DNA from 4 places in the Cytobacillus sp. FSL R5-0569 genome. Region 1 is predicted to be linked to each of the others. Evidence: riboswitches for the same ligand, from Rfam matches in the RefSeq annotation. Region 1 holds a riboswitch; each other region holds the start of a gene.
What was found. A riboswitch is a leader RNA that binds a small molecule or an ion and turns the genes downstream of it on or off. The one in region 1 is predicted to bind S-adenosylmethionine.
Positions count from the first base shown of each region.

Region 2: another riboswitch for S-adenosylmethionine. It lies ahead of mtnK (S-methyl-5-thioribose kinase); the one in region 1 lies ahead of metE (5-methyltetrahydropteroyltriglutamate--homocysteine S-methyltransferase).
Region 3: another riboswitch for S-adenosylmethionine. It lies ahead of metK (methionine adenosyltransferase); the one in region 1 lies ahead of metE (5-methyltetrahydropteroyltriglutamate--homocysteine S-methyltransferase).
Region 4: another riboswitch for S-adenosylmethionine. It lies ahead of MKX78_RS06255 (methionine ABC transporter ATP-binding protein); the one in region 1 lies ahead of metE (5-methyltetrahydropteroyltriglutamate--homocysteine S-methyltransferase).

Region 1 covers NZ_JBBOWW010000001.1:239,235-246,920, reverse strand. The annotation lists gene MKX78_RS01315 (hypothetical protein) at 386-625, opposite strand; gene MKX78_RS01310 (hypothetical protein) at 645-884, opposite strand; gene MKX78_RS01305 (glycosyltransferase family 2 protein) at 874-2,361, opposite strand; gene MKX78_RS01300 (nucleotide sugar dehydrogenase) at 2,427-3,668, opposite strand; partial or broken gene MKX78_RS01295 (glycosyltransferase family 2 protein) at 3,660-5,171, opposite strand; gene MKX78_RS01290 (DNA-binding protein) at 5,454-5,738, shown strand; SAM riboswitch class I at 5,816-5,928, shown strand; cobalamin riboswitch at 5,982-6,161, shown strand; gene metE (5-methyltetrahydropteroyltriglutamate--homocysteine S-methyltransferase) at 6,310-7,686, shown strand, end outside.
Region 2 covers NZ_JBBOWW010000001.1:1,126,775-1,134,460, reverse strand. The annotation lists gene MKX78_RS05965 (ABC transporter permease) at 1-995, opposite strand, end outside; gene MKX78_RS05960 (sugar ABC transporter ATP-binding protein) at 964-2,502, opposite strand; gene MKX78_RS05955 (sugar ABC transporter substrate-binding protein) at 2,577-3,653, opposite strand; gene mtnA (S-methyl-5-thioribose-1-phosphate isomerase) at 3,650-4,702, opposite strand; gene mtnK (S-methyl-5-thioribose kinase) at 4,699-5,883, opposite strand; SAM riboswitch class I at 6,030-6,183, opposite strand; SAM riboswitch class I at 6,385-6,488, shown strand; gene MKX78_RS05940 (2,3-diketo-5-methylthiopentyl-1-phosphate enolase) at 6,587-7,686, shown strand, end outside.
Region 3 covers NZ_JBBOWW010000001.1:3,643,012-3,650,697, reverse strand. The annotation lists gene pckA (phosphoenolpyruvate carboxykinase (ATP)) at 1-315, opposite strand, end outside; SAM riboswitch class I at 703-828, shown strand; gene metK (methionine adenosyltransferase) at 1,129-2,328, shown strand; gene asnB (asparagine synthase (glutamine-hydrolyzing)) at 2,791-4,683, shown strand; gene MKX78_RS18370 (C39 family peptidase) at 4,778-5,596, opposite strand; gene MKX78_RS18365 (gamma carbonic anhydrase) at 5,661-6,182, opposite strand; gene MKX78_RS18360 (alpha/beta hydrolase) at 6,364-7,167, shown strand; gene MKX78_RS18355 (tetraprenyl-beta-curcumene synthase family protein) at 7,192-7,686, shown strand, end outside.
Region 4 covers NZ_JBBOWW010000001.1:1,189,382-1,197,067, reverse strand. The annotation lists gene MKX78_RS06280 (succinate CoA transferase) at 1-148, opposite strand, end outside; gene MKX78_RS06275 (LytTR family DNA-binding domain-containing protein) at 339-983, opposite strand; gene MKX78_RS06270 (uracil/xanthine transporter) at 1,092-2,411, opposite strand; gene MKX78_RS06265 (acyl-CoA dehydrogenase family protein) at 2,617-3,834, opposite strand; gene MKX78_RS06260 (methionine ABC transporter permease) at 3,945-4,610, opposite strand; gene MKX78_RS06255 (methionine ABC transporter ATP-binding protein) at 4,600-5,613, opposite strand; SAM riboswitch class I at 5,697-5,803, opposite strand; gene MKX78_RS06250 (CotH kinase family protein) at 5,896-7,683, opposite strand.

The DNA.
Region 1 (7,686 bases):
TTCCGTTTGTATGACTCGTAATTTATGCATACTTGGCTCTCGTTAGCCAATTCCAGCCTGAATGAAGATCAAAAATTCAACATCTCTGAGGATGGTGCACAGAATTGATTTTTCCCTTTTCTATCTCTCTCCAATCGAGAAGGGCTTAAAGGTGAGATATCCCCTCCTATTCGACGGTGTCTCTTTTTTCCCGTTATCAACATATATTAGTATCCCAAGAGCGACTGTTTTCCTTTTTTCCCGCAGTTCTTAAACCGACTTTGACCGACTAGACAAGAGTTTCTCTCTATTCCTCCTCACTCTTAAACGCATCAACACCCATCTTTTTTATGTATAAAAAGAACCTCACACCAAAATGGTATCAGGTTCCGTACTCCTTATTTGTTCATGAATAACCTGGCAAAGATAAACTGACGAGTTGTGCATCTGCACGCAGGGAGTCTCTTAAGGTTGTTTCCACACAGGCAACTAGTGGAATCGTGATGATAATGATGCCATTTTCGAATTCAAACTCCAGACCTGGGCAGACCTCATCGCATTGCACTTCCGTTTCTGCTCTTCCTGTTCTCGTATTTACTATGATCTTCAAACAAATATCAAAACAACTTTTATGACTACATGCCATTTCCATTCACTCCTTGTGTTTATTGATAGCCTGGTAAAGATAAGCTTGTTAGCTCTGCACTTGCACTTAAATCATCTTTTAATGTCGTCTCCACACACGCTACAAGTGGTAAAGTGATTTGAATGACACCATTTTCAAATTCGAACTCGATACCACCGCAAGCATCATCGCACTCAACGGACGTTTCTGCTCTTCTGTTATTCGTATTTACCACCAATTTTAGACACACATCAAAACAACTTTCATCTTTACAAGCCATTCTTTTTCTCTCCTTTTTTTTGTAAATTCCCTAAATATATCATCGCCTCTAAATGATCACCGACGATGACTGAAGTAGTGGGGGCTAGACTTCCTTTTCGATTAGCATAATGAGTATGCGGGCGAAAGCGATTGATTTTATCCACTTCAACATGGTGTACATTTTCGACTACACAATTATTAACAAGTAACTTTACGTAAGCTAATACAGGATTAGCTAGTGACCCAACACCGACTTTTTCAATACTTTTCCTACTCAAGGCATGGGGGACAGCAACAGTGGAACCCACACCTAAATCAGCTCGATTACATGCTACATTTATTGCGTATTTACAGGCAGTAACTAAGTGAAGTGGCCAGTGCTGTTTTAAGCTAGCATTGAGGTCATTTACTGCAACATCAACGCCCCTCTCTACAGCCTGTACAAATGGCTGTAAGTCTTCCATCGCGATGAGAAAATCGCCATCAACAAATAACAAAATCTCTCCGGTGGCAAAGTGGGCACCTATCGCTCTACCAGTATCTAAACCTAGTTTTTCAGCAAACTGAATAACCGTTGCCCCTGCATCATATGCATGAACCGCTGTCTGATCATTTGACCCATTCACTACAACGATGATTTCTAACGGACCTAATCGCATACACTCCTCAATTACTGCCTTAATTCGTGCTTGTTCATTTTGAGCTGGGATGATAACTGATAACTGGGATAAGGGGTTGTTGGCATGGTCATTTTTTCTAATAGTTGGCTGATGGCCCTGGATAACAGAATCTAGTACATCTAATCTTCTTTCACCATCAGAAAACTTTGATCGGCTATTAGGCGGGAATCTTTGTGTGTAAGCTTGTAAATAATCGTCTATTCTTCTCCTGTCATCTTTCCTATCCCACACTTGATTTTGCAGCTGAAAGATATTACGAATAGGAAGCTGATGTGACAATACATAGCCTTGTTGAACTAATTTCACATGTGCTTCAACAGGATTGCTAAGCGTATCAATACCAATAGTATCTACTGCTTTTCTAGAGAGTCCATAAGGGACGAACACGATTTGGTCTATTTTTAAATCCGAACGATGGATAAAAGCATTGGTTATTTGCGGGAAAATAGTAGAAGGAATGTGGCGGTGTTTTTTTTGAAATTCATAGTCCATATTATTGAGAACAGCGTCCGCGCTATTGTCCATCAGAGGTTGTAAAAATTGCTGGAGCGTTGGTACCGTAATATGTTGGTTGAGATCTAAAAATAACATACATGATCTTGTTGCCTTTTTTGCCCCGATGACATGTGCTTCGTAGACATGTTGCCAAGCATCATTTACTACGAGACGAAACGGATCAACATTTAGTAATTTATGGGCAACAAAGATTAGCTCAACATTTGTGATAGATTGATAGGTCTGGATTAACTTACTCACATACTGATTACTCGCATCCCGACTAATAGGAACAATCAAAGATAAACACGAACCATCCAAAAAGCATCGTCTCCTTACATCTTTAAGTGGCATCACCCCCTTACAAGGAATATAGTATCGCTTGTTCATTTCCCTGTTTTTAATACATGCCTCGTATCAATGATATTTTCTACTTTCGATAAAAGTTTATAATCCAAATTACTATGGTCCGTAAGAAGCAGGGTTAATTGATACTTTGATAATGTCTCGTTTGTTAACGGAACAGATTGATAGCTTTTATTTTCAAGAACAACTGTTGGTACATAAGGATCGTGATAGTCTACCTGATAACCTTTTTGCAAGAGTTCGTTAAAAATTGTTAAAGCTGGGGATTCACGGACATCGTTCACATCCCTTTTATACGCTAGGCCAACAACAAGGATTGCCCCGGTCTCCCCTGCTAATTCAGCTTCTACTTTTTTGACGATTTTTTGAGGCATCGTATCATTAATTTCTCTTGCTGCTGCTACGAGCTGACTGCTTAAGCCGTATTGATTGAGCTTCCATTGTAAATATATCGGATCAACAGGGATACAATGTCCACCTATTCCCGGACCAGGCCAATAAGGAGTAAATCCAAATGGCTTTGTCGCAGCTGCCTGCAGGGCTTCATAAAAATCAATGTCTAATCGTTCACATAGCTCGTCCAACTCATTCACTAGTGAAATATTGACTAATCGCTGTGTATTTTCAAATAACTTAGCTAACTCTGCAACTTTCGGCGAGCTTACTGGCACAACTTCAGCAAAATACTTTGCATAAAACTGATCAATTTTCGCAAGAGAACTCTCTGTTTGACCACTAATTACTTTTGGGATAGAGGCTAACGTATATTGCTTATTTGCAGGATCAATTCTCTCGGGTGAATAACATAAGTAGTAGTCTTCACCAGCTTTAAAGTGATGGCGTGTGAATATAGGCTCAATCACCTCTTCTACTGTTCCCGGATAAGTAGAGCTTTCATAAATAATCGTTTGTCCCGTCTGTAAATATTGGCAAAGATAGTTAGTAACGGCAATCATCGCTCTTAAATCCGGTTCATGATGTTCGTCAATTGGGGTTGGAACTGTGACGATGATATACTCAGCGGCTTTAAGCAAAGCTATAGCTGCATCCGTATGTTTTGGAATGAAATTTAGAACCGCTTGCAGCTCTTCATCTTTTACATCAGGAATATAACTGCTCCCTTGCTGTAATAACTCAATCTTATGAGTATCTTGATCGATGCCCGTTACATGACAGCCCTTTTTTGCTAAGTGGAGAGCCAGTGGGAGACCAACATAGCCGAGACCAATAACAGCAACTCTATCTATTTGACCTTGGAGCATGTCCCATTTTCGATTGCCATCTGTATAACCGCATCTCTGATTGAACGATAGTAAATATGAAAATGCTTCAATGTGGTCACCTAGAATCCGGTCAGTTGATTCGACCCGACCATCGGCTTGCCTGTGATGCTGTTTTCTAATTTTATTTGGCTTGACGACATCGACATAATGAATGGATTCGACTTTAAATCCTTTTAGAATTGCCTTTGCTTGAAATAACGGTGGAGACATTAATGTGAGGATACCAATCTCGTCAATCACTTTCCTGCTCATTGCATGTGGAATAGCAGTGAGAGAATTAACGGTGAGGTCCTCTCTTTTCAGCGCCATATTCAGAAGGTACTTAGCAGCACTCACAGAATGCAACGGATGGGCACGGTCGAGCAATATCTCTAAATCATTTAAAGCAATATCTGCCCCTTCTTCTACAGCATGTATAAAAGGGGTTAAATCTTCTGCTTTGATAACAAAATCACTATCTAAGAACAAACAGATATCTCCTGTACTGTGAAGCGCACCAATCGCTCTTGGAATGTTATGTCCGAGTGCCTGGTCAAACGCAATCACTTTCACACCTGACTTTTCTACCTTTTCCTTTGTTCGTTCATCTGCTCCATTTAACACAACAATGATTTCATCAATGCCTGCCTTCTTTACCTCAGCAATCACTTCAGCAATCGTATCCGGCTCCTTCCCTACAGGAATAATCGCACTATACTTCGCTCGTTTCGCTTCCTTTACCGAAAAGGCTTGTACATATTCCTTAAAAGATAGCCGATTTCGCCTGCCATCGTTTAAACCACCGCGAAATCCTCTCTCTTCAATCAGTTGGGCCACTGCACGTAAGTGGTCACCAATTATTAAACTTGTTGAAAATGAAAAAGAGGAGCCCGTAATCTTCTGTTGATGTTTCGGTCGAATCTTATTTGTAGCAATCACATCAATGGCTACTGGTGCACTCATCTTTAATTCTTTCATCACAGCTATACTATGAGCTAATGGCGGACAAGCTAAATTCTCCCAACCAATTGTATCAAGCGCTGATTTTTTCATAACATGAGGAACAGCGACTAAGGAATTAACGGATAACTCACCTTTACCTAAAAAATGATTAAGAGAGAACTTTGATACTGCTGTCGGATGTGGTCTAATGGGGCGCTTCATTGTCCAGCTTAAATCATTTAGGGCAATATCAGCCCCATCCCGAATGCCATCAAGCAGTGCTTGTAGCTCCTGTGCTCTAACGACAATATCACCATCAATAAAAAGAAGCGTATCTCCTTTTGCCTCCCTTGCACCAATTGCTCGTCCAATATCCACCCCTAGAGGTTCTTTATAAACAAGCTTTCTACATTCAAATGCTTCCGCTATTTTCTCCGATCCATCTGTTGAACCATTCAAAACAGCGATGATTTCATATGGCTCAATCTTCACTAACTCTTCTAAAACGGCTGACAACGTAGATTCTTCATTCTGAATGGGAATAATAACAGATAGATTCATAACACTTCACTTCTCTCCTTCAGCAAAATTAATAGTCTCCTTTGTGCTAACTATAGCCTTTTCCATCACAAACCCGAGAAAAACACTAAGTAATATCAATATATACAGCTTGGCCAATTTTGTTCTCGGACAAGTATACAATCTATGAAAGATGGTGCGATAGACAGGGTAGATTGGTTTAATTATGGGGGCATTGATCGGATTCGGCACTAAAAAATATATTATTACTATTCGTTAGGAGATGTTAAAGTAGATATATATGTATTTAAGGGGGATTACAAATTGGAATTCGAGTTGAATTTTATTTGGATTGCCGTCGGTTTAGCATTACTTGGCTATTTCATAGGCAATGGGTTGAAGCAATTTAGTAGTAAAAATGAAGGTAATATGAATCATTTACTTGTGGAGCAAAGCCACCTTCATCTTTACTTTTATTTAAGTGAAGCAGACATGAAGGATCTATTACAGAAGCATCCTCACGCACCAAAAGTCATTCTTAATGGCAAGCATTATTACCATCTACATAAATTTCGCAAGTGGCTTGAATCTGATGATATATATCACTGATGAAGAATTTATTTTGACAGCTTCCATTTATTATGCTAATCTATCTTTAAAATTCAAAATATTATAAATATGTAATTCTCTTATTCAGAGAGGTGGAGGGACTGGCCCGATGAAACCCAGCAACCTTTAACAATTATTTGTTAAAAAGGTGCTAATTCCTGCAAAGTGTAATAGCTTTGGCAAATAAGAGAGGATAAAGACCTCTCTATTTTTAATTAGAGAGGTCTTTTGTATTTTCAAAACTTAATAACAAAGGCAACAGATGCATGATTGCTTAAAAGGGAAGCCCGGTGGAATGCCGGCACGGTCCCGCCACTGTGAAGGAGAGCGACTTATCATTGACCACTATTTCATAATAGAAATGGGAAGGGATAACGAGCGATAATCCGAAGTCAGGAGACCTGTCTGTTGTTTGCACTTAGACTCTACGGATGCATAGAGAGGAGTGATGAATACGTGTTGAGCAAATCAAATGGTCTCAACTCTAGTTAATATTGCGTATGAATCTCTCATTTAATAATAAATAGAGAGATTTTTTGTTGAGAAAATACAATCTAAAGGAGTGTTTAAATTGACTGAAGTAAAAAGTTCAAATGTAGGTTATCCAAGAATTGGCGAGAAGCGGGAGTGGAAGAAAGCTCTAGAACAATTTTGGAGTGGTAAGTTGAATAAAGAGACTTTTCTGCAACAAATGGAAGTCATTCGTTTATCCTCTCTCGAGAAGCAAAAACAACTTGGCGTTGATCTCATCCCGGTTGGCGATTTCACACTGTATGATCATGTCCTTGATACAGCTGTGATGTTTGGACTTGTTCCTGAGCGTTTTACATACAGAGGTGGGAAGGTTGATATCGAAACGTATTTTGATATTGCCAGAGGGAACAAAGATGCCGTGGCAGCTGAAATGACCAAATGGTTTAACACAAACTATCACTACATCGTGCCAGAACTCAACAACCTCACGCCAACACTTGCTGAAAACCGGCCACTTGCCTTTTATAAAGAAGGAAAAGAGAAGCTTGAAATCGACGGGAAACCGGTTATCTTGGGCCCGATTACGTTTGTGAAATTATCAAAAGGCTATAAAGAAAGTGAATTCAAATCAATCGTCAATCAATTCGTTCCTCTTTATGCACAAATTTTAAAAGAATTACAGCAAGAAGGTGCCTTGTGGGTACAAATCGATGAACCTATTTTAGCAACTACCCTCACAGAAGAAGACATCTCACTCTATCAAGCAGTTTACCAAACATTACACCAGGCAGCACCACAGATAAATATCATTTTACAAACGTATTTTGAAAGCATCACTTATTATGAAGCTGTTACCTCATTACCTGTGCAAGCGATCGGCCTTGATTTTGTCCATGATGCAGGTCAAAACCTCGCTTCCTTACAAAAATTCGGCTTCCCAAGTGATAAAGTATTAGCTGCAGGTGTCATCGATGGCCGTAATATCTGGGGCGCCAAACTTGATAATAAGCTCTCTCTTCTAGAAGAAATTACAGCAATTGTTCCGAAAGATCGCTTAATCATCCAGCCTTCATCCAGCTTATTGCATGTACCCGTTACAGTCAAAATTGAAGAAACACTAGATCATACATTAAAGACCGCACTCACCTTTGCTGATGAAAAATTACAAGAAATCGTAGTGCTAACGAAAGGAATAAGAGAAGGAAAAGAGCAAATCCAAGATGAGATAAACGAGAGACGAACTGCTATCGGGGCACTAAATCAATCTTCTATTAGAAACAATCAACAAGTACAAACAGCCATTCAAAACTTACCATCATCACTAGCAGAGCGCGAAACACCTTATTCTGTTCGTCAAGCAACACAAAAAACAGCCTTCCAACTACCACTCCTACCTACAACAACGATTGGAAGCTTCCCACAAACACAGGAAGTGAGAAGAAATCGTTTAAAATGGCGTAAAGGAGAGTTAACT
Region 2 (7,686 bases), 890 kb from region 1:
AAGCTATTTGTTGAAAACTTATTTTTCGCATACATATAAGTCACTGCCAATGCTAAAACGAGTACAGTCCCTTTAATAATATCAAAACCATAATAAGGTAGATTCAAAATAGTTAAACCATTTAATAATACGCCGATGACTGCTGCGCCAAAAAATGTACCTAACGCATTTGGTTTTCCAGCCCCTAGTACCGAGTAGCCAACAAATACAGCTGCAACAGCCTCCATCAGTAGTGGTGCACCTGCATCGATTTGCCCTGATCCTACCCTAGCAGTAAATAAAATGCCTGCTATGCTAGCAAAAATTCCTGAAATTACATAAGCCATGCATTTGATTTTCTTTACTTTTACACCAGATAAGGTCGCAGCTTCGGCATTCCCTCCTGTCATATAAAAGATTCTGCCCCATCTCGTATAATTCAAAAAACAGTAGGAAGCTAACACTAGAATGACCATGATCCATACAGGTACAGGGATACCTAATAAATGGCCTTGACCAATCCATAGAAAGGCATTAGAAAACTCACCAATTGCTGTCCCACCAGAAGTCAGTGGCATATGGTTATAAATTGAGTATCCTTCTGTATAAGTCCGATGTAATCCCGCTACGATGTACATACTGCTCAATGTTGCTAATAAATCGGGAATACCTATCACAACAATTAAGAACGAATTAAATAATCCAACTGCCACTCCAACGATAATTGGTAATAGTAGAACTAACCATAGCGGTAAATCATACCAAACCATCAATGAAGCTGTAAAAACAGTTGCTAATGACATCGTGGAGCCAACAGATAAATCAAAACCGTCAACTACTAATGTAAATGTGACCCCGAGCGCGAGCACAGTGACAATCGAAATGGAACGTAATATATCCGAAAAATTATCATAGGTTAAAAAGAATGGGCTCACACTTGTAAAATAAAAAATAATAAGAATAAGTAAAGTAATTGCCCCGTATTTAAATAGAAATGCGATCAATTGGTCCTTCATGATTGACTTCCTTTCCACCACTTGCATATAACAGAATCTTTTCTTGCGTTGCCTCTTTTTGCGTAAATTCTTTCACGATTTTGCCATCATACATCACTAATACTCTATGGCAAACTGTTAATAATTCTTGGATTTCACTACTAAAATACAAAATGGCCTTGCCTTCCTTTGCAAGCTGTTGAATTAGTTTAAGAATCTCTCTTTTCGCACCGATGTCCACGCCTTTAGTAGGCTCATCAAATAAATAAACCTTCGCTTCACTTGATAACCACTTACCGATAACGATCTTTTGCTGATTTCCCCCACTTAAATGATTCACCTCTACGTCCACATCATTTGCTTTCACCTGCAAAGTTGAAATCACTTCTTCAGTAGCTTTTCTCTCAGCCTTTCTGTTAATAAAACCCCCTTTTACGTACTTTTTCAGCTGTGGGAAAGTTACATTCTTCGATATCGTTTCATTAATGAATAGACCTTCTTTCCGCCTTTCTTCAGGAATATGAGTGATACCACAAGCAATAGCTGTTTTTGGATGCTTCACCTGTATCTTCTTACCAGAGACTCTGATTTCTCCTGAAGTGGCTGGTGTATTTCCAAATATTGTTTTCGCTAGTTCTGTTTTTCCAGCACCTACCAAGCCCGCAATTCCTACAACTTCACCTTCATATACATTTAAACTAATATTTTGTAACTTTCCTAGATTGATATTCTTAAGTGCTAAAACCTCTTCCCCTCGTTTATAACTGTGCATAACGTTTCTTTCCTCATGCCATACTTCTCCAAGCATTTGTTCAATTACCATTTCCTGCGTTATCTGAGCAATTGGTACGGTTGAAATCCGACATCCGTCTCTCATAACCGTTACCACATCTGCAATGGCGAATACTTCAGGTAATCGATGTGTAATAAAAATACAACCAATTCCCTTTACTCTCAGTTGCCTAATTACATGAAATAATTTCTCTGCTTCTATATGTGATAATGGAGCGGTTGGCTCATCAAAAATAATGACTTTAGTCGTTTGCACTAACGCCCGAGCTATGAGAACCAATTGCTTTTTAGCAAGACTTAGATTTGAAGCTGCTTGATTTAGCTCAATATCATTCACCTCGAGTAATGTTAATGCTTCCTGTGCCTGACGATGTAGATCCTTACGAGAGAAGTACCACCCTTTCTCTTGTGAAAAGCGATCAAGCATAATATTTTCCGCTACAGTAAGCTGTGGAACAATGGCTGTATCAACCTCCTGATAAACGCAAAATATTCCTTTTTCTTTCGCGTCACTAGGGTGTTGAAAAGTTGCTTTTTCGTGGTTAATCAAAATTTCTCCTTGGTCTTGTCTATATACCCCAGAGAGAATTTTCATTAATGTACTTTTCCCAGCTCCATTTGCTCCAAGCAAGGCATGTATTTCTCCTTTATGAACCACTAACTCCCCGTTCTTTAATGCCGTAACTTTTCCAAAACTCTTACTAATCTTTTTCATTTCCAAAACAACTTCACTCACTTAAAGGAGACCTCCTTCATAGATACAAAAACCGACTCTCTAAAAGTCGGTTGACTAGCTACAAAACATTTCATTCAATTGCCCTCAAGTGCTTTTAATTCTTCCGTATAGCCTTGTTCACTTTCTCCCCAACCATCTATATATTCATGCAGTTCGTTTGTTGTAATTGCCTCATCAGGTAATTGACTTTTCTCTACAAAAACAGGATCAAGGATAACTTTTTCTTTAGGCGAATCACCGTTTAATTTTTGGTACAAATATCGAACTTGAATACGACCAATATCTTTTGGATCAACGGCAGCTGTCGCTTCCCATGAACTGTTTTCTTTTTGTATCAGTTGCAGGTCTTCGTCACTCATATCAATCCCGTAGACTTTAATATCTTCTCTTCCTGCCTGCTCTAGCGCTCTGACAGCTCCTTTAGCAAACTCATCCCACGCTGCCCAAACTGCTGTTATTTCACCTTCATTTGGATATTGTTTTAGGATTGCTTCCATTTGTGCTTGAGTATCTAATGCTGTATTATCGGTGGCAGCACCAAATGCTGCTACTTCCTTAATATCTGTATTCTCTTTTAAAAATTGTTCATAAGCTACTTGTCTTCTTTCCATCGGTGCAAATCCAGCTACCCAAATCTTAACAATATTTGCTTTCCCTCCTGCATCTGCAGCAAGCTTGGTTAATGTCAACTTCGCCATTTCTTCATCGCCTTGTTGAAGTACAGTTACATCTTTCACTGCAATATCAGCATCAAAGACCACTACAGGTATATTTTGTGCAGCCGCTTTTTCTACTCCTTGCGTTAACGCTTCCTTCGTTCCATGATCAATTAATATCCCATCAAATTTTTGATTAATCGCTGCATCTAAATTGGAAGCCATTTTTGCTAAGTCACCTTCAGAAGTAAATACTTGAACGGTTCCACCAAACTTTTCTACCTGCTCTTTTACCCCTTCAATATATTGTGCAGAAAAAGTTCCTAAATTAATTTGCATGATTAGTGCGATCTTTTTATTAGCTAACGGATGTACACTATTCTCTTTAGTTGATGCAGTTGCTTCACTACTTGAATTGCTTCCTTTTGGCTGGCAGCCTGCCAAAATTAAAATAAAAATAATAAGAAACGCTAATAGTATACGATTGTTCTTCATGCCCTAACTCCCTCTTCTGCTTTATTCAATTGTGCCAATTTGTTTCGATCAGCTTTAAAAATGCCTTTTTCAGTAATAATTGCAGTAATTAAATTAGCCGTTGTCACATCAAACGCCGGATTAAACACTTTCGTTCCTTCTGGTGTGATCTGGTTTGGCCCAATATGAGTCACCTCTTCTGCCAACCTCTCCTCAATCGGAATATCTGCCCCTGATGCGATAGAAAAGTCAAATGTCGACAATGGCGCAGCTACATAGAAAGGAATTTGAAAATAGTTTGCTAAAATAGCTAGTTGCCATGTACCGATTTTATTCGCTGTATCTCCATTGCTGGCAATACGATCGGCCCCGACTATAATCGCTTCAATCCCCTTGGTTGCTATGGTATGAGCAGCCATATTATCAGTAATGACCGTCACATCCACATTGGACTGTTGAAGCTCCCAAGCAGTTAGGCGCGCTCCCTGAAGAACCGGTCTCGTTTCACAAGCATATACTTGAAAGTCAACACCCTTCTCCTTGCCTAAATGAAACGGCGCTAGCGCTGTACCATATTTTCCCGTAGCAATCGTTCCCGCATTGCAAATCGTTAATACCTTTTTCCTTCCATTCAATAGACTTAGTGCATTTTCACCAATTTGCCGACAAATCTCCTCGTCTTCTTGATGTATTTTCTTTGCTTCTTGCTCCAAACTGATAATTGTCTCCTCTGTTGAATACAGCGTTTCTATTACTTTCATCATTCGATCCAAAGCCCAGAACAAATTAACAGCTGTCGGTCTAGAGCCCGCTAGATAAAGATAATCTTCATGAATTCTAAGATGGAAAGTTTCAATGTCGACCCCTTCGTATTTTTTTGCAGCAATCGCTAAACCATAAGCAGCAGTAATTCCAATAGCTGGCGCCCCTCTTACTTTCAACTGAATAATTGCCTCAAAGACATCTTCAATGGTTTCGAGTTCTATCCATCTTGTTTGATGGGGTAATAAGGTTTGATCAAGAATTTTCAATCTACCTTCTTGCCATTCAATTGGTGTTGGTATACTCATGATGTATACGCCTCCAGTTCCTTAAGAAGTTGCGAGATTGTTACTATGTTTTTGCGATTAATAATCAAGGATGAACCTAATTGAATCGTTGCCTTCTTCACATATAATCTAATTGACCTATCTTCTATTCCATCAAGATCCTTCACATGCGACAATCCGATTGTTCTCCGAATTAATTCACACCCTACTACTCCGATAGCATCTTTAAATACTTTAGCTAGAAAAGACTCTAGAGCGCCTGGTACTTTCGTAAAAGGATTAACAACAGAATTTTGCCAAGCTTCTGAAAAATATTGAGAAAACACATCCCATACTTCTTCTATCTGTTGAAGAATAACGATTCTATCGTTTTCGTTTCGTACAAGTACTTGGAAAATGAGATGGGCAATATATTGACCGACATCAAATCCAATCGGACCATAAAAGCCGAACTCAGGATCGATCACCTTCGTCTCACTCTTACTCGCAAATATACTCCCTGTATGTAGGTCACCATGTAGTAAGCTCTCTGCTTCTGTGAGAAAAGCATATTTTATTTTGGCTACTTCAAGTTTCAACTTGTCATTAGCCCATAGTTGCTGAACCACTTCAGCCAACTCAGCTTCAAAATCATTCGTTTCCACATCAAAAAATGGATCGGTGAATACTAAATCCTCAGTGATTTTACATAGTTCAGGATTTGAAAATTTAGCGACCAATTTCTTTTTCTCAAACGGATGAAGAGCAAAATCTGAAGTTGAAAACAATGTCTTTGCTAAGTACTCACCAATATGAGCTGATAAATTCGGATAATGATCCCCTTGAATCAATCCGTCTCTTACAATTGTCAAATGGGAAAGATCCTCCATCACAGTTAATGCTAGTTCTTCATCTGATGCTAGTACTGCTGGGAGGAGGTGAGGAACGAATTCACCATGCTTCTTAAGCACTTCTGCCTCCAGTTTTGCACGTTTAAGTGTTAGAGGCCAGCTTTCTCCGACTACTTTTGCATAAGGGAGTGCTTGCTTAATAATTACACTTTTATGATTAGAAGTAATACGGTAAACATAATTCAAATTACCATCACCAATCTCTTCCACCGTCATTTTTTCATCCGGTAAAAACAGTTTTAAACTCTTCACGTATTCACACGCTGATTCCTCTGTCAAAGCGCGATAACCTATATTATCTAAAACAGCCATATCTCTTCCCCCTTATTTCTTTATTTATCTGTGGCACAAAACAGGGGTGACTACATGAAGAGATGTAGTCGGACCTGCTTTGTCATTACAGAAACAAAAATGCCCCTTTCCTTTACAGAAAGAGGCATTCGTCATTACGATTTTGCCTCTCATCTTTCAGAATAACTTCTGAATGGAATTAGCACCGTGCCTTACATTAGGCGCAGAAATTCTCTAGCTGCGCCTCGTTTCACAACGATATTACGGTCGGTTGCTGGGTTTCATCGGGCCATATTTCCCTCCACCTGCTCTTGATAAGAGTATAAAAGATTCATTTTTTGAAATATCTTGAGCAAATACTAGCACCGTTTATAAAAAAGTGTCAATCTTTTTTTTAAAACTTTTCATCTTTTTAAGGTTAAAAGAATTTTGTCATATAACGTAAAAAATTCTCTGTTGACAGATAAAACACCTGGTGACATAATAAAATTGTGCAAAAATTTAAAACGATAATCATAAATTTTCTTATCAAGAGCAGGCGGAGGGACGAGCCCGATGAAGCCCGGCAACCGATTCTAAATGAACACGGTGCTAATTCTTGCAGCAATCATGCTGACAGATAAGGAGAAGGTTCTATCACTGCGAACTAACCCTCTTCTTATTGATTAAGAAGAGGGTTTTTTATTGTCAATGTCAATTCGAAATCATCAGGGAGGGTTCTCATATGGGAGATGTAATTGCAACTTATCAAGTATACGCAAGACCCGGTTCATTAGAGAAAAAAGCAGAGGATATCGCTTTAGGATTAACGATAGGCTCGTGGACAGCGTTACCATTACTTGAGCAAAAACAATTACTAAAACATAAAGGCAGAGTCACTGCACTACAAGAATTTTATGATGATGAACATCCCAATCGATTCGGTGAAGTAAGGTGCGAAATTAGTATCGCCTACCCTACATATAATTTCACATTTGATATTCCAGCAATCTTAACAACTGTATTTGGAAAGTTATCTCTAGATGGTGAAGTAAAATTATTAAATCTGGAATTTGATAATGAGGATCTTTCCCGTTTTCCTGGACCAAAATTCGGTATAAAAAATATAAGATCGAAACTAAATATTCAAGACCGCCCATTACTTATGAGTATATTTAAAGGCATTATCGGCAGGGATATTCACTTTTTAAGAGAACAGTTAAGAGACCAGGCTATGGGAGGCGTTGATATTGTAAAAGATGATGAAATTCTTTTTGATGTCAACATCTCTTTTGAAGACCGAATTATCGCAGGTAAAGAAATACTAGATGAAGTCTATGAAAAGACTGGAAAAAGGACACTTTATGCAGTCAATTTATCTGGGAGAACAATGGATTTAGTAGATAAAGCAAAACATGCGAGCGAATTAGGGGCGGATGCATTATTATTCAATGTTCACACTTACGGTCTAGATATGCTCCAAACACTAGCTGAAAACAATGAAGTGCAGTTACCTATCATGGCACATCCTGCATATAGTGGGGCCTATACTTCTTCAAACTTCTATGGTGTGGCTCCTGATTTATTACTCGGTAATCTTACTCGCTTAGCAGGCGCAGATTTCTCTTTATTTCCTTCTCCATATGGTTCTGTTGCCATGGAAAAAGAAAAAACCTTAGCTATCGCTAGACAGTTAACCGAAGAAAATGGCTTGAATCAGGCATTCCCGGTCCCTTCAGCAGGCATTCATCCAGGTTTAGTTCCGTTGCTTTATCATGACTTTGGCAATGATTGTATAATTAATGCTGGCGGCGGGGTCCATGGTCATCCTGAAGGAGCAGCAGC
Region 3 (7,686 bases), 3.4 Mb from region 1:
TACGAAAACTTCTTCTTTCTCTTTTAAGAAAGCAATCACCTTGTTGTATAAGTTATTGAAGACTGCTTCAGAAATTGGTTGGTTCACACTTCCCCAGTCAATTTTATCTTTAGAGCTTGCTTCTTCAACAGTATATTTGTCTTTAGGTGAACGACCTGTATACTTACCTGTTGTCGCGCGAATTGCACCAGTAGATGTAAGAACACCTTCGTTTCTGTTTAATACTTTTTCAACTAGTTGCGGCACAGATAATTGAACTTGGATGTTTTCGCCTTTTAGTAAATCATTTAACTCAGTTATCGATACAGAATTCATCTGATGAATACCTTCCTTTATATAATATTATTTAAGAGATATGCATCTCAGTCGCTATTTGTGATTATTTCTTCAAAAATAGTATAACACATTTATTCATTCAGTCTATACTATATAAATCATTTTTATATAATTAATGAAATTGTCACAAATACAGGCAGTATTCATTATAAATAGCTTTTGCAAATTTAAAAAGGATAATCAGCAAATTTAATGTAATTTTTATATATATTAAGGAAAAAGAACGGTATGATCTTAACTAAAATTATCCGTTATCAAAACTAAAGTTTATAGAGTCGGATATGACAATTTTTACATTGAATTGTTAATGAAAAACATTTGACTATATTCCATGTGTAAGTTATGATGAATCCTTGAACGGATACTCTCTTATCCCGAGCTGGTGGAGGGACAGGCCCTATGAAACCCAGCAACCTGCCAACTACATTTTCATGAGCAAAGGTGCTAACCTGATGCAAGGATTTATTACTCACTATCCTTGAACGATAAGAGTGAAAGGCGCGAATCATTTTGCTTCAACCTTTTCACTAAATCAGAGAAGAGGTTTTTTTTCATGCTTTTTAACATGATGTTGGCGAATACGAGGAGCGGCTTTTGGAATGTACTATTTATGTATGGGAAAAAGACCAACCATTTTATTCTCAATATTCCAAGTTAGCGCATAGGTTATTAAGGGTATGAGATAAACATTGGCCCATAAATAATGAAGATTCAAATAAGGGAATGAGTTCCGTATCAAAAATAAAGACTATAATAAAGTCTTATTGATTCGATAAATAAGGAGGAAGTCAGATGTCAACAAAACGTAGATTGTTTACTTCTGAATCAGTAACTGAAGGTCATCCGGATAAGATCAGTGACCAAATATCTGATGCAATATTAGATGCTATTTTATCACAGGACCCAAATGCGAGGGTTGCTGCGGAAACGTCTGTTACTACAGGTCTTGTATTGGTTGCAGGAGAAATCACTACATCCACATATGTAGATATTCCAAAAATCGTTCGTGAAACCATTAAGGAAATTGGTTATACACGTGCAAAATATGGCTTTGACTCTGAAACATGTGCTGTATTAACTTCTATTGATGAACAGTCAGCTGATATTGCTATGGGTGTAGACCAAGCATTAGAAGCGCGTGAAGGACAGATGACTGATGCAGAAATTGAAGCCATTGGTGCTGGAGATCAAGGTTTAATGTTTGGCTTTGCATGTAATGAAACAAAAGAGCTTATGCCATTACCTATTTCATTAGCTCATAAACTTTCTCGCCGTTTAGCTGAAGTAAGAAAAGAGGAAATCTTACCTTACCTTCGCCCAGATGGTAAAACACAAGTAACAGTAGAATATGATGAAAACAACAAACCTGTACGTATTGATACAATTGTTATCTCTACGCAGCACCATCCAGAAATTAGTTTAGAGCAAATTCAACGCAATTTAAAAGAGCATGTAATTAACCCAGTTGTTCCTACTGAATTAATTGATGAAAACACAAAATACTTCATCAACCCAACAGGTCGCTTCGTTATTGGTGGACCTCAAGGTGATGCTGGCTTAACTGGTAGAAAAATTATCGTTGACACATACGGCGGTTATGCACGTCACGGTGGTGGTGCATTCTCTGGTAAGGATGCAACGAAAGTTGACCGTTCAGCTGCTTACGCAGCTCGCTATGTAGCAAAGAATATCGTTGCTGCTGGACTAGCTGACAAAGCGGAAGTACAATTAGCATATGCAATTGGTGTTGCTCAGCCGGTATCCATCAGTATTGATACATTTGGAACTGGAGTAGTATCTGAGGATGTTTTAGTTGAAGTTGTTAGAAACAATTTTGACCTCCGTCCTGCTGGCATTATCAAAATGCTTGATTTACGCCGTCCGATTTACAAGCAAACAGCTGCTTATGGACATTTTGGTCGTACAGATATTGATTTACCTTGGGAGCGCACAGATAAAGCGGAAGAATTGCGTAAGGAAGCTTTAAAATAAATTAGAAAATTATGGCTGTAGAAAACTCCTTTAATGAGTTTTCTACAGTTTTTTTATGTGGAAAAGGGGCTATCGTTAAATTTTAATAAACGTACAATTGAGCCAAAGCGATTAGCTCGTACATCAAGAAGTGGAATAGCCAAAGATAGAAGAGTAAAAGTCGTTTTTTTAGATATTACAGTAGCAAATAAATATAATATTTTAAGCCCCCTAATAATGGACAAATACGCTTAAGGAAACGATTTCATATAAAATTAAAATAATTGTCATCTTTTCGTCTTAAATTGAGGGTAAAGAATAAACATCCTTAAGTATATGAAGAAGTAAACATGAACATACTGCCTAGCATAAATCATTCCATTTTTTTTTCGAAAGGTGAAACTTTTTAAAATAACTTATCGTCTATACAAGGTATGGGAAAAAATACAAACTAGATGAAATAAAAAGTAGGTGACGTACATAATGTGTGGTTTTATTGGTTGTATACATGATCAAGCACAAAAAGTACAAGAAGCAGATAAGCAATTTGAGAATATGAATAACATTATTACTCATCGTGGACCAGATGATTCAGGATATTATCGTGCAGACCATATCCAATTTGGCTTCCGTCGATTAAGTATTATAGACATTGAAAGTGGTCATCAACCACTGACTTATGACAATGGTAAATACTGGATTATTTTTAATGGAGAAGTTTATAACTATGTTGAACTACGTGAGGAATTAATCAATAAAGGACTAACTTTTGAAACTAATTCGGATACTGAAGTGATTATTGCTTTGTACAGTTATTACAAGGAGAAGGCGGCAGAAAAGCTGAGAGGTATGTTTTCCTTCGTTATTTGGGATAAAGAAAAGCAAGAAGTTTTTGGAGCGAGAGATCCTTTTGGAATCAAACCATTCTATTATTTTGAAGATGGTGAAACCACTTATTTTGCCTCTGAAAAGAAAAGTATCCTGTTGGCATTAAAAAACGATGTCATTAATTATGATGCTTTGCAGTATTATATGACTTATCAATTTGTACCTGAACCGATGACAATGTCGGTGGGTATAAAGAAACTTGAGCCAGGTCATTATTTCAAGAAGAAAATCGGTGGATCTATGCATATCCAGCGTTATTGGAAAGCACATTTCCAACCTGTACAAAAAGAAGAATCTCAGTTTATTAAAGAGATTCAAGATGTTTTAACTGACTCAGTTAAAATGCATATGCGCAGTGATGTACCCGTAGGTTCGTTTTTATCCGGCGGGATTGATTCTTCTATTATTGCATCAATAGCAAAACAGTTTCACCCTAATATTAAAACGTTTTCAGTAGGTTTTGAAAGAGATGGTTTTAGTGAAGTGGATGTGGCTAAAGAAACAGCTGAAAAACTAGGTGTTGAAAATATAAGCTATATCATCTCTCCAGAAGAATATATGCAAGAAGTTCCAAAAATTATGTGGCACACGGATGATCCATTAGCGGACCCTGCTTGCGTTCCACTTTACTTTGTCGCAAGGGAAGCAAGAAAACATGTAACGGTGGTATTATCAGGCGAAGGTGCTGATGAATTGTTTGGTGGATATAATATATATCGTGAACCACAGGATTTGGAAATTTTTAGTAAAATGCCTTCGGCAGGAAGAACGTTATTGCGTACCCTTTCTCGAATCATGCCAGAGGGGATGAGGGGTAAGAGCTTTATTGAACGAGGAACGACGCCAATGGAAGAACGCTACATTGGCAATGCGAAAATGTTCTTAGAACATGAAAAAAGAGAATTATTGCAGGTTTATAATGAGAAGAATGATTTTAAAGATATTACCCGTCCATTATATGCTGAAAGTGCAGCCTATGATGCGGTTAATCAAATGCAGTATATTGATATTCATACTTGGATGCGCGGAGATATTCTTTTAAAAGCAGATAAAATGACGATGGCACATTCATTAGAATTGAGGGTACCATTCCTTGATAAAGAGGTCTTTAATGTGGCTTCAACCATCCCAACTCATTTAAAAACGTCTCATCAAACAACGAAATATATCCTTCGTAAGGCAGCGGAAGGTATTGTGCCAGAACATGTGTTGAATCGTAAAAAGTTAGGCTTCCCGGTCCCTATCCGTCATTGGTTAAAAGATGAGATGTATGATTGGGCGAAAACGTTAATTAAAGAAAGTCATACAGATTATTTAATTAATAAAGAGTATGTAGTAAACTTACTTGAAATGCATGCACAAGGAAAAGCAGATTATAGTAGGAAAATCTGGACGGTACTTATGTTTATTGTGTGGCATGATGTGTTTATTGAAAAGAAATATGATTTTGAAAAGCAATTTATTTCAGCAACAACAGCACACCTTTAAGTCAACAACTGTGAAAAAGAATGAAAACCCGAACTGAGTTCGGGTTTTCTTGTTGTTAAAGTAAAAAAATTCTAAATGTCTTAACTGTACTTTACTAATTTAAATAAGTAATTGCCTGCCTGCCCATTTGTTCCCAACCGGCCTGGAACTCTTTGATAGGTGCTTTCTTATTTTTTATATTAGAGAAGGGGTCATTAAAGTATATATATTGTTCATCGTATCCAGTCACTAAAACGGAATGTTCTTTATACGTAATGTCAATTACGCCGCTTGGTGTGTGCCATGTCTGAAAATAAGCATCAGGCAGTTCATTGTATTTCGTATTAATGATCACCCAGACAGGCTTCTCATTAGAGAGATGTGTTTTGATTGATGAAAAGTCATCACCAGTAAAATCATGAATCTTCTCTGGTAAATAGTTTTCTGCCAGCTCTTTAATAGGCGTATGGTAAACACCGAGACCTCGATTGTTAAAAGAGTACATATCGCCAATAAAACCGTCATTGGGGTGACCATAATAAATCTTGCCATCTTTTTTTTCAAAGGTTGCAGGGTTTTTCCTAATTTCTTTAGCTAAAGTCATTTTATCCACAGTTACGCCTGCGTGGTTGAGTAACATCGCAAGGCTTGTAACCTCACATCCGCGAGGGAGTTCTGGAAATTGTGATATGACCGGAATGTCTAATAATACTTGTTGTTTTATTTTTACGATAAATTCTTCATTGTTTGTTCCTTCCGCCCATTTGTTCTCTCGGAAAAGGGCAGCATCAGCGTGTTCCGTTGTTGCTTTCGGAGAAGGAAGAAGGAAGATTAAAATAAGAAGAAGGATAAGCAGTTGTTTAGCACCATTTTTTAGCAGTTTAATAAATAAATAAACTAACAAAATTAATGCCATTCCAATAATAAATTTCAACAATTACACCACCTAAAAAATGTCTTCCACTTATTATCGGCGATTGAGCAGAATTTATCAGAAGTTATTGCCTTTCTTTTTTTAGTGCTTTGTAATACTGCCCTTTCTCAGCATATTCTCGTATAATCCGTTCCATATCCTTTTTATCATCGTCATTTAATTCACGCACTACTTTTGCTGGACGACCAAATGCTAAAGTGTTTGGAGGGATGATTTTACCTTGAGGAACAAGACTACCTGCTCCGATAAATGAACCTTCACCAATTTCTGCTCCATCTAAGACGATAGAACCCATGCCAATTAATGCTTTTTTTCTTATTTTACAACTATGTAAGATAACTTGGTGTCCAATTGTTACTTCATCTTCCAGGATGAGTGGGTTATTAGGGCTTTGGTGAAGAACTGAATTGTCTTGTATATTCACTCTTTTTCCAATATAAGTGGGTGCAACATCACCGCGGATGACTGTATTGAACCAAACGCTTGATTCTTCGCCAATTTCTACATCACCCGTAATAGTTGTATAATCAGCAATAAATACATCATCAGCAATTTTGGGTTGTTTGTCATGAAAAGGATAAATCATTGTTATCATAGCTCCTTTTTACCTTAGTCAATTTAGAATGACTGTTTTCTAGCCATTCTGTTCTTTTTTAATATTATATCATGGAGAAATCATGAGAAATCGTGAAGATTTTCAAAAGGTAGGATATAATAAAGGGTAACAAACTTGAACGAAACAGAATTGTTTTTAGGAGGATCAGACGATGTGGAAATGGGAAGCTGAGGGTGAGGCAAAAGGTGTGATTGTGATGGTTCATGGGGCAATGGAACATCACGGCAGGTATGGTTGGTTAATAGAAATGTGGAGAGTATCAGGATTTCACGTTGTTATGGGTGACCTTCCGGGTCAAGGAATGACGACTAGATCACGAAGAGGGCATATTGATTCTTTTCAAGAGTATCTTATTGAAGTAAAGGATTGGATACAAGCTGCTTACACCTTTGATTTACCTGTTTTTCTTTTAGGTCATAGTATGGGTGGTTTAATAACAATACGCTTGTTACAAGAAGAAAGATTAAAGCTTGCGGGCGTCATTCTTTCATCTCCATGTTTAGGGCTTATGAAAAATCCACCAAAGCTACTCGAGCTTGCGTCGTATCCTTTAAATAAAATTGCTCCTACATTGAGAGTCAATTCGGGGTTAACTATTGATATGGCAACAAGGAATGCTGATGTAAGAGAAATGGATGTAAATGACACACTGTATATTACTAAAGTGTCTGTACGATGGTTTCGTGAACTACACCAAACAATCAATTTGGCATTTGAAGATATAAAAAAGGTGCAAGATGTTCCTTTACTGGTTATGCAAGGTGGGGATGACAAAATCGTTAATAAAGTTCCTGTTAAACAATGGTTCAATAAAGCTCCGTTTACTGAGAAACGTTTTAAAGAATGGCCAAAATGCTATCATGAAATCTTTAATGAGCCGGAGAGGGAAGATGTATTTGATTACGCAAAGGATTTTGTAATGAGTAGTTTGCGGTCTATCGGGTATATTGTATAGTAAAGAGTAAAGGGAGTCCATGTAATGAATGTTCCAACAATGCCGATCAGCTTAATGACAAATGCATATAAAAAAGTGATGCCTGCTGTGAATGAGGAGTTAAACAAATGGCGCAAATTGGCGGAATCAATCCCCAATGATGAATTAAAGTCACAAGCACTTTCTAGCATAAAAAATAAAACCTTTCATTGTGAGGGTGGGGCCATCATGTCACTTTTGGCCGTTGATGACTATCGTCAAGTCATAACGTTTATTGTTGCCTATCAAACCATTAGTGATTACTTAGATAATTTATGTGATAGAAGTACATCGATGGACCCTAAAGATTTTACGGCAATACATGAAGCGATGCGTCACTCATTGTTAATCGATGAGCAGTTACCTAAGGTGAATTATTATCGTTATCGGGATGACCAGGAGGATGGTGGCTATCTGTTAGCATTAGTGATGACTTGCCGTAAAGTTTTAGCTTCTATGGAAAATTATTCATTGATTAAAACTTATTTGACAGAGCTTTGT
Region 4 (7,686 bases), 950 kb from region 1:
CGACAGGAACCGCTTTCACATCTCCCGCACGAGTAAATCCACTTAACCCCAATGTCATGCCATCTTTAATCATTTCTGCAGCCCCTTCTGCAGTCATGATATTGTTCTGAAGTGTCTGAATTTTAACTCTCCCAAGTTTATTATCCATATTCCCATCCCTCTTTCTGTAAAGAATACTTAATAACTATTTTACTAATAAATCAGAATGGGATTATTTTTTTAGTATAATTAATGAAAAATTTTGATAAAACAGCAAAATCTGCCGATAAGCCAGCAGATTTTTTCAGATAATCAGAAAATATTGAGTTAAATGTTATTCATCCATTTATGCCTTTGATTTAGAAGCCGAGCAACTTACGAAAATAACTAGAATAGGATTGACTAACAGGCACTTTTGCACCATTTCTCATTAATAATAAAAAAGTAGAATGAGAGTCAGGAAATATCTCTTGTATTTGATTAACATTCACCAAAAATGACCTGTGACAGCGAATAAAGTTTTCCTTTGGTAAAATATACTCAAACTCCTGTAGCGTATTTTTATGCGTACCAGAAGAGTAAATAGCATGAACATGTGTTTTACGATCTTTGGCTTCCAAGAAATATACTTCATTAAATGGAACAGGTACCCAACCATCACTTGTCTTTAATGTAACGACAGATTTCCCCTCTGTCAATGTTGGAAAAATAGCAGTCACACACCCTTCAATTTTTCCATTATTTTTAAATGGAACAGCCATCCCGTGATAAGGTACACCAAATACATCCCTATTAATAAACTCTGACACCTTTTGTTCAGCCTTAAGCGCTTTGTCAGCAATACTTCCTTCTTTTACAATATCCCCTGGCCGAATTTTCAAGTCAACACGTTTACTTGGACGATAGTAAATATACTCTGTTGTATTTGAAACTACAATTGACACTTCATCTGAAAATAACTCCCCAATTACATCTAGCAATGAACTCAGTGTAATTCCTTCCATCACAAAATCCCCTTTTTTGATTCGCTACTATTCTATCTTACGTGTTTTATTTTCATTTGCCTAGTTAAGAAACGTGCAAGAATACGCCTTATACCAAAGAAGGAAACATCAACTTGCTTTTCCTCTTTTAATAGGTTGATCTTCGTATTTAAGCCAGTTCACTGCTTTTTCTAATATAATTGAGATAATAACACCCATTATTAACCCATTTGCTAAAAATGGTTGAATGAGTACGGGTAATTCCGAAAAGATAGCAGGTGAAATATTCATAATACTAATACCAATTAATACAGGTGCTGCTAACCTAAATATCGTATTGGAATTAAACGTCTTTCCATTTAAACTACTGAATGCAGTACCAAATAATTGCATATAGGCAACAAACAAGACTGCGTTTCCAACTGTAACAGGCAACATTGAAAGAAATGAGCCTAAAATTGGAACAATACCAATGATCGTAAGTAAAGCACCACCGATAAAGAATGGCTTTCTTTCATAAATTCTCGTACTTTGCAAGAAACCAATCGTTGATGTAAATGGTGTATAGGGAACAAGTCCGAAACCAGATCCAATAATGGTAGAAATTGAAGTAATCAGCATTGAGCCTTTAAACTCTTTTTTTGCTGCTCTCCTTTGTAGAAGTTTTTCTGCAGCGTTAATAGAAGCAAATGTATTACTTAAGTTTAATAATACGGCAACAAAAGTGACTACGACAATTCCCATTTCAAGATTAGGAGCCCCTAACGGAAAAAGTTGGAAAGGCGCCGATGTTGTCATACCCGCCCCATCATTACCAAACAATAGGACATAACCAAGCCAGCCCCCTAAAAGGCCAATTAAGATAGAAAAATTGCTAATAAGTTGATTACCCTTCATTTTTAATGTAGCGACAATCAGCGCGAGTACTACAGAATAAAGACTTATACCTATATCAATGACGCCAGCCGAGGTCATCTTTAACATACCCTCAAAAAAGATAAACATTAATTGAAAAGTAAGCAAAAACAAATATACAGTCATTACCATCGGACTAAAGATGGCTTGCAATAATGAAAAACCACCACAAGCAATCAGCAAAATGGTCACTAGACTAGCTAAAACAATACCAGTAACAATCCCACCACCAATACGTTCTAATCCAATATTAAGCGCTTGTGCTGAAAGCCCAAGATTAAGGATAATTCCCCATAATAACCCTGAATGCCCTTCCATAATCGGGAAACGATGACCTTTCCATCCTTGTAGTATACAAGTAATACCTGTAAGTATGAGTGATGCTCTAATCATCATTGCCATCGTTTCACTAGATAGCTCAAATACATTGGCAATGGAAATCGGAATGACAACAGTATTGGCAAAAATAAAAAAGACCCATTGTACGGAAGAAACCATTGTCATTGATGAAATAAACTTTTTCAATCTGTACACCACTTTCTACGTTTTTCATTTTCACATCTACTAGTATAATTCATTTTCAAAAGGAAAGAAGCCTTTAAAAAAAGAATTATGAAAAACGAAATATTTTGAAGCCCATATACGATGAAAATGATAAAAATTGGAGCTAATCTATATGCCTATACAAATAATAACCCTCTCCAAATATGAAGAGGGGCATGTGATTTAAATAGTTTTATTAATCATTGTTATTTTGAAATGATAATGCTTTTTTTGCTAAATTTGTGATTACTACATCATCCATAGGCGGATTATGGAGCGCAGCTCGCACATCACGGTAATAACGTTGCAAAGGATTTCTTTGTTGCAAGCTTTGTGCACCAACTATTCTCATTGCCCAATCGACCACTTTATTAGCACTGTTAGAGACAAGATGTTTGATGGCTCCAAGTTCTGCTCCTAATTCTCCTCGTTTATTCGGTTCATTATCCCAACGATCCGCTATAGAATAGAGTGCTGTTCGCGCTTTTAGTAGCTCGAGTTCCATTTCCCCAATTTTACGTTGCACTTCTGGTACTTCACTGATTGGACCAGGCAGGCTATTAGGTTGATATTCAGAAGCAAAAATAATGGCATAGTTCCGAGCTGCAATAGCAACGCCAATAAAACAAGCAGCTGAATGTAGTAACCATGCATTAGGAATCGCATAAAAATGAACACCTTCTAATTCGACTAATGCTGTTTCTTCTACAATTACATTCTCTAACACGAGATCGTCACTACGCGTGCCCCGCATCCCTAGCATATTCCAATTTGATTCCACTTTTAAACCAGGGTTCTCATGAGGTACAAGGAATATACCAATTTCTCCTGAAGCTTCTATCGTTGCTGTAATAAGAGAAAAATCTAACCCTGGTGCCATCGAAGCAAAAGATTTTCTTCCATTCAAGATCCATTGTGTTCCTTTTTTCACCGCAGTAGTCGCTGGTAGTCCACCACGGGTTGGACTGCCAGTTGCTACCTCAGTTGCACAGCGGTTAATCAATTTATTATCTTTGATAACCATTTCACATAACTTGGCAAACTGTTCTTCCTTCCATTTCCGTTTAACCCTTAAATCATAGATAACACCTAAGTGCCAACCAATACATAAAGCCGTAGACGCATCACCTTGGGCAATCCTTTCTTGTATTAAGAAATATTCATATAAGGAAATCTCTTTACCACCATATTCTTTCGGAATCGTTAAACTTAAGTAATTTGATTGTTTTAATTCTTCAAAATTTTCAAAAGGGAATTCTGCATTTTCATCAATCTTTTGCGCCCTCTTACTAAATCCTTCTGCTAATATCGTAGCTTTATGAAATAATTCTTCTTGTTGATCCGTCTTAATAAATGGTCGAGCGAGTTGTTCAGCTAAATACGCTTCCTTAGATGAAGCTGTTATCGTGCTCATAGAATCCTTCCTCCCCGTCTGTTTCCATCTTCTCTTTAATACTCAATCATTAGGATAAATAGATATAGTAAAGGCTCCATCCCCTTTACTATATCTATCGTTTGAATTTATTATCTCTTATCTACATATTTAGTTAATTTATCCCCACCAATTTGAATGATTTGCACCAATACAACGAGGACAATTACTGTCGTAATCATAATGACATTATCATAGCGATAGTAACCGAAACGTATCGCTAAATCACCAATACCACCGCCGCCAATAATACCTGCCATTGCTGAATAACCAATTAAACTAATAGTCGTAATCGTTAAACCTTGAACAATTCCAGGTTTCGCTTCTGGGACAAGAATTTCCTTAATTATCATCCAAGGGGAAGCGCCTACTGCTACTGCAGATTCAATGACTCCTTTATCTATTTCTCTTAAGGATGTTTCTACCAATCTTGCAAAAAACGGAATCGCTGCTACAGATAATGAAACAGAAGCCGCTGTAGGACCAATAGTTGAACCTGCAATTAATTTTGTTAACGGCAATAGAGCTACTAACAAAATAATATAAGGAATAGAGCGGATCAAATTGACAATCCAACCGGTAACAGCATTTACAAATCTATTCTTTAAGAACAATCCTTCGTCTGTAACGAATAATAAGATACCTAGTGGAAGACCTAGTATAAGTGCCGCAACTAAAGAAATGGCGACCATATAAATTGTTTGTAATACAGCTGTATTTAGTTCAGGAAGTAACGCCTGAATGGACTCAAGCAACATGTTCAACTACCTCCAAATTCTGTGTTCTTTCTTGAATATATTGTATAGCTCTTTCTATTTCAGGTATTTCGCCAGTCAACTCCATAATAAAAATACCAAGAGGTACTTCTTGAATATATTCAATCTTGCCGTGAAGAATATTTCCTTTTACTTTGAATGTTTGGAACAGTTCAGAAACAACAGATTCTTCTGCTATTGCACCTTTAAATTGAATCTTAATGATTGTTCCCTTCCTGTTTTCAATCAATTGTTGTGGTAAGTCAAATTGAAGAACACTCTGAATGAAATCCTTTGTAAGTGGTTCAATTGGATTCGCAAATATATCATACACCGGTCCCTCTTCTATGACCTTTCCATCTTGCATAACAGCTAACCTATGACAAATCTCTTTGACTACTTCCATCTCATGAGTGATAAGTACGATGGTTAATCCTAGCTTTTTATTAATTGATTTTAATAAGTTCAGGATTGATTTTGTTGTTTTAGGGTCTAGAGCTGACGTGGCTTCATCGCAAAGTAAAACCTTTGGATCATTAGCGAGTGCTCTGGCTATTCCTACCCTTTGCTTTTGACCACCACTTAATTGTGTGGGATACTGATGAATTTTATCTGCTAAACCCACTAATTCTAATAGTTCTTTCACCCTGATATCTATTTCTTTCGGGCTTTTACCTGCCGCTTTTAAAGCAAAGGCAATATTCTCATACACTGTCTTCGAACTCGCTAAATAAAAATGCTGAAAAATCATACCTATCTTCTGCCTTGCTTTTCTTAATTCTTTACTTGTTAAAGATGTTAAATCAACGCCATCAATTTTCACTTCACCAGATGTCGGTCTCTCCAATAAATTTAGACAGCGTAATAAAGAACTTTTCCCTGCTCCACTATAGCCAATAATCCCGTATATTTCCCCTTCTTTAATAGAAAGGGATACATTGTCAACCCCTATTACTTGCTTCTTTTTGCTTTTATAAATTTTCACTAAATGATTGACTTCAATCATTTACCTCACCCTCCCTAAATCCTCTACAACATAAAATGAGCCTCTTTCACTTTGAAAGAGGCTCAACAAATGATTGTTATTAAACCTTATCTTTCAGAATGAAATCATTCTGCAGGATTTAGCACCTTCCCTTTAAAAGGAGGTTGCCGGACATCTTCGGGCCTGGTCCCTCAGTCTCTCTCGATAAGAATCATATTAAATTTAATGTGTTGCTTTGATAAAGGAAATTTTATCGGGTATTGAATTAATTGTCAATAGTATTTTGATTATTTATGCATTTACTTATCTTCCTCTTCGTTTAAACAAGAAGATAAAAAAAATTGTTCCTAATAAAGCTGTGATTAGACCCACATACAAGATGATTGCTGACGTTTTGAACTTTACTGTACTAGGTTGCTCTTCTTGTCCACGTCCCTCACCACCAGGCATACCTTCAAACCCTTCTGGTGTCTCAAAATCTCCTTCCTGCGGAAAGTCTCCATTGCCTTGCGGACGTTCAGGCATTTCACCATCAATGTTTCCTTCATTACCGTTTGGCGGTTGGAATACTTCTCCTCTTTCTTGACCTTCCTGGTCATCACCACCTGCTCGGCTAGGGAACATGTTATTGACTTCAGAAGCTTGTGATTCTACTTCTAATTCACCTGAAAGCTGAGCAAGTATCGATTCTGATCTCGCCTCAGCAAATGCTGGTAAACTCTCATCACCTTGCACTGCTTGTAGAAATTCTTCTGTTGTATAAAACTTGGTAGGATCCTGTTCTACATAAGGAAGAATCAATGTACTAATTTGTGTAGTTGTATTTTGGTAAGACTCTTTTGTCATATATTCTTCTGCAATCTTTTCAAGGTATGCTTCATATTGCTTTTTAAATTCATCATTTGCCAATAAAGCATTAAGTAAAGGCCTCTCATCTAAAGAAGTACCAGCTACAGGTTCTGAAATACTGAAATTAATCGTATCTTCACTCATTAAATTACTATTTCCCATGCCACCATCGAAGTTCCCCATTTCAGCTTGGTGAACTTGACCTTGTTCATCCTCACCTTGCCCACCTTCTCCTGGTGCTAGACCTTGTTGTTCCTGATTTTGATTTTTGTTTTGGTTTTCTTCAGCGATTGAAGAATCTCCGTTCATGCGTCCTCCGCCACCCATACCTACTCCAAAGCCGCCAAATGCCATATTATAGTCCCACGGAATGATTGAGAACTTACCATCATTTTCATATAAATAATAGTTGTGCTTCATTTGCCCTTGGTAACTATCCATGCTAACGACAGCCGTATTTACTGCAAAATATCGTAATACTTGATCCACATCTAAAGTTTTTTCTAAATTGCCACCATTATTGATACTATCTAACATATCTATTAACGCTTGTTCATCTTGCTCCTCTGATTTCAAGTTTAAACCTGAGTAATCATCAATATCATCACTTACCCATTTCAAGTCACTATTTGTACCATCTGGCTTGTACAATGATCCATATGGATTTTCAAAATATCTTCCAAGCATCACTTCGTCTACTTGTTCAACACCTAAATATAATCCCCATTCCTGACCATTAATGGTCACATACATATAAGAATAAGCAGGTGTGGGTAATCCCATATTCTCCATTAATTGATACGATAAATATTCTCGCATTTGCGTAGCATCACTAAATTGGTTATTTAGATTCAACTTTTTCAATCCATATAAAGTTTGATCGGTATAGTAATCAAAGTCTATTTTGAAGCTATAACGATCAGAATCTTCCATTCTAGCAACGGAAGAAAGGGAAGAATTCCCCTTTGTCCGAACAGCTACTTGGTTCAATTTAGTTCCATTTATCGTCACATTTGCCATCTTATATTCTTCTTCCGTCGGATTCTCTAGTATATCTTCCCAATCATCTTCTGCTAGGGTTAACTCAACTTGAGTCACTTTATTTTTATTGAATACTTTTGAAACATAAGAGTGATCAACTACTTCCCCTTTTGGAAGTAAATGAGGTAGAAAGAATAGAATACCAACAAATAAAACAGCCAACATTAGAAAAACGAGAACGACATATTTGCGTTTAATCATATT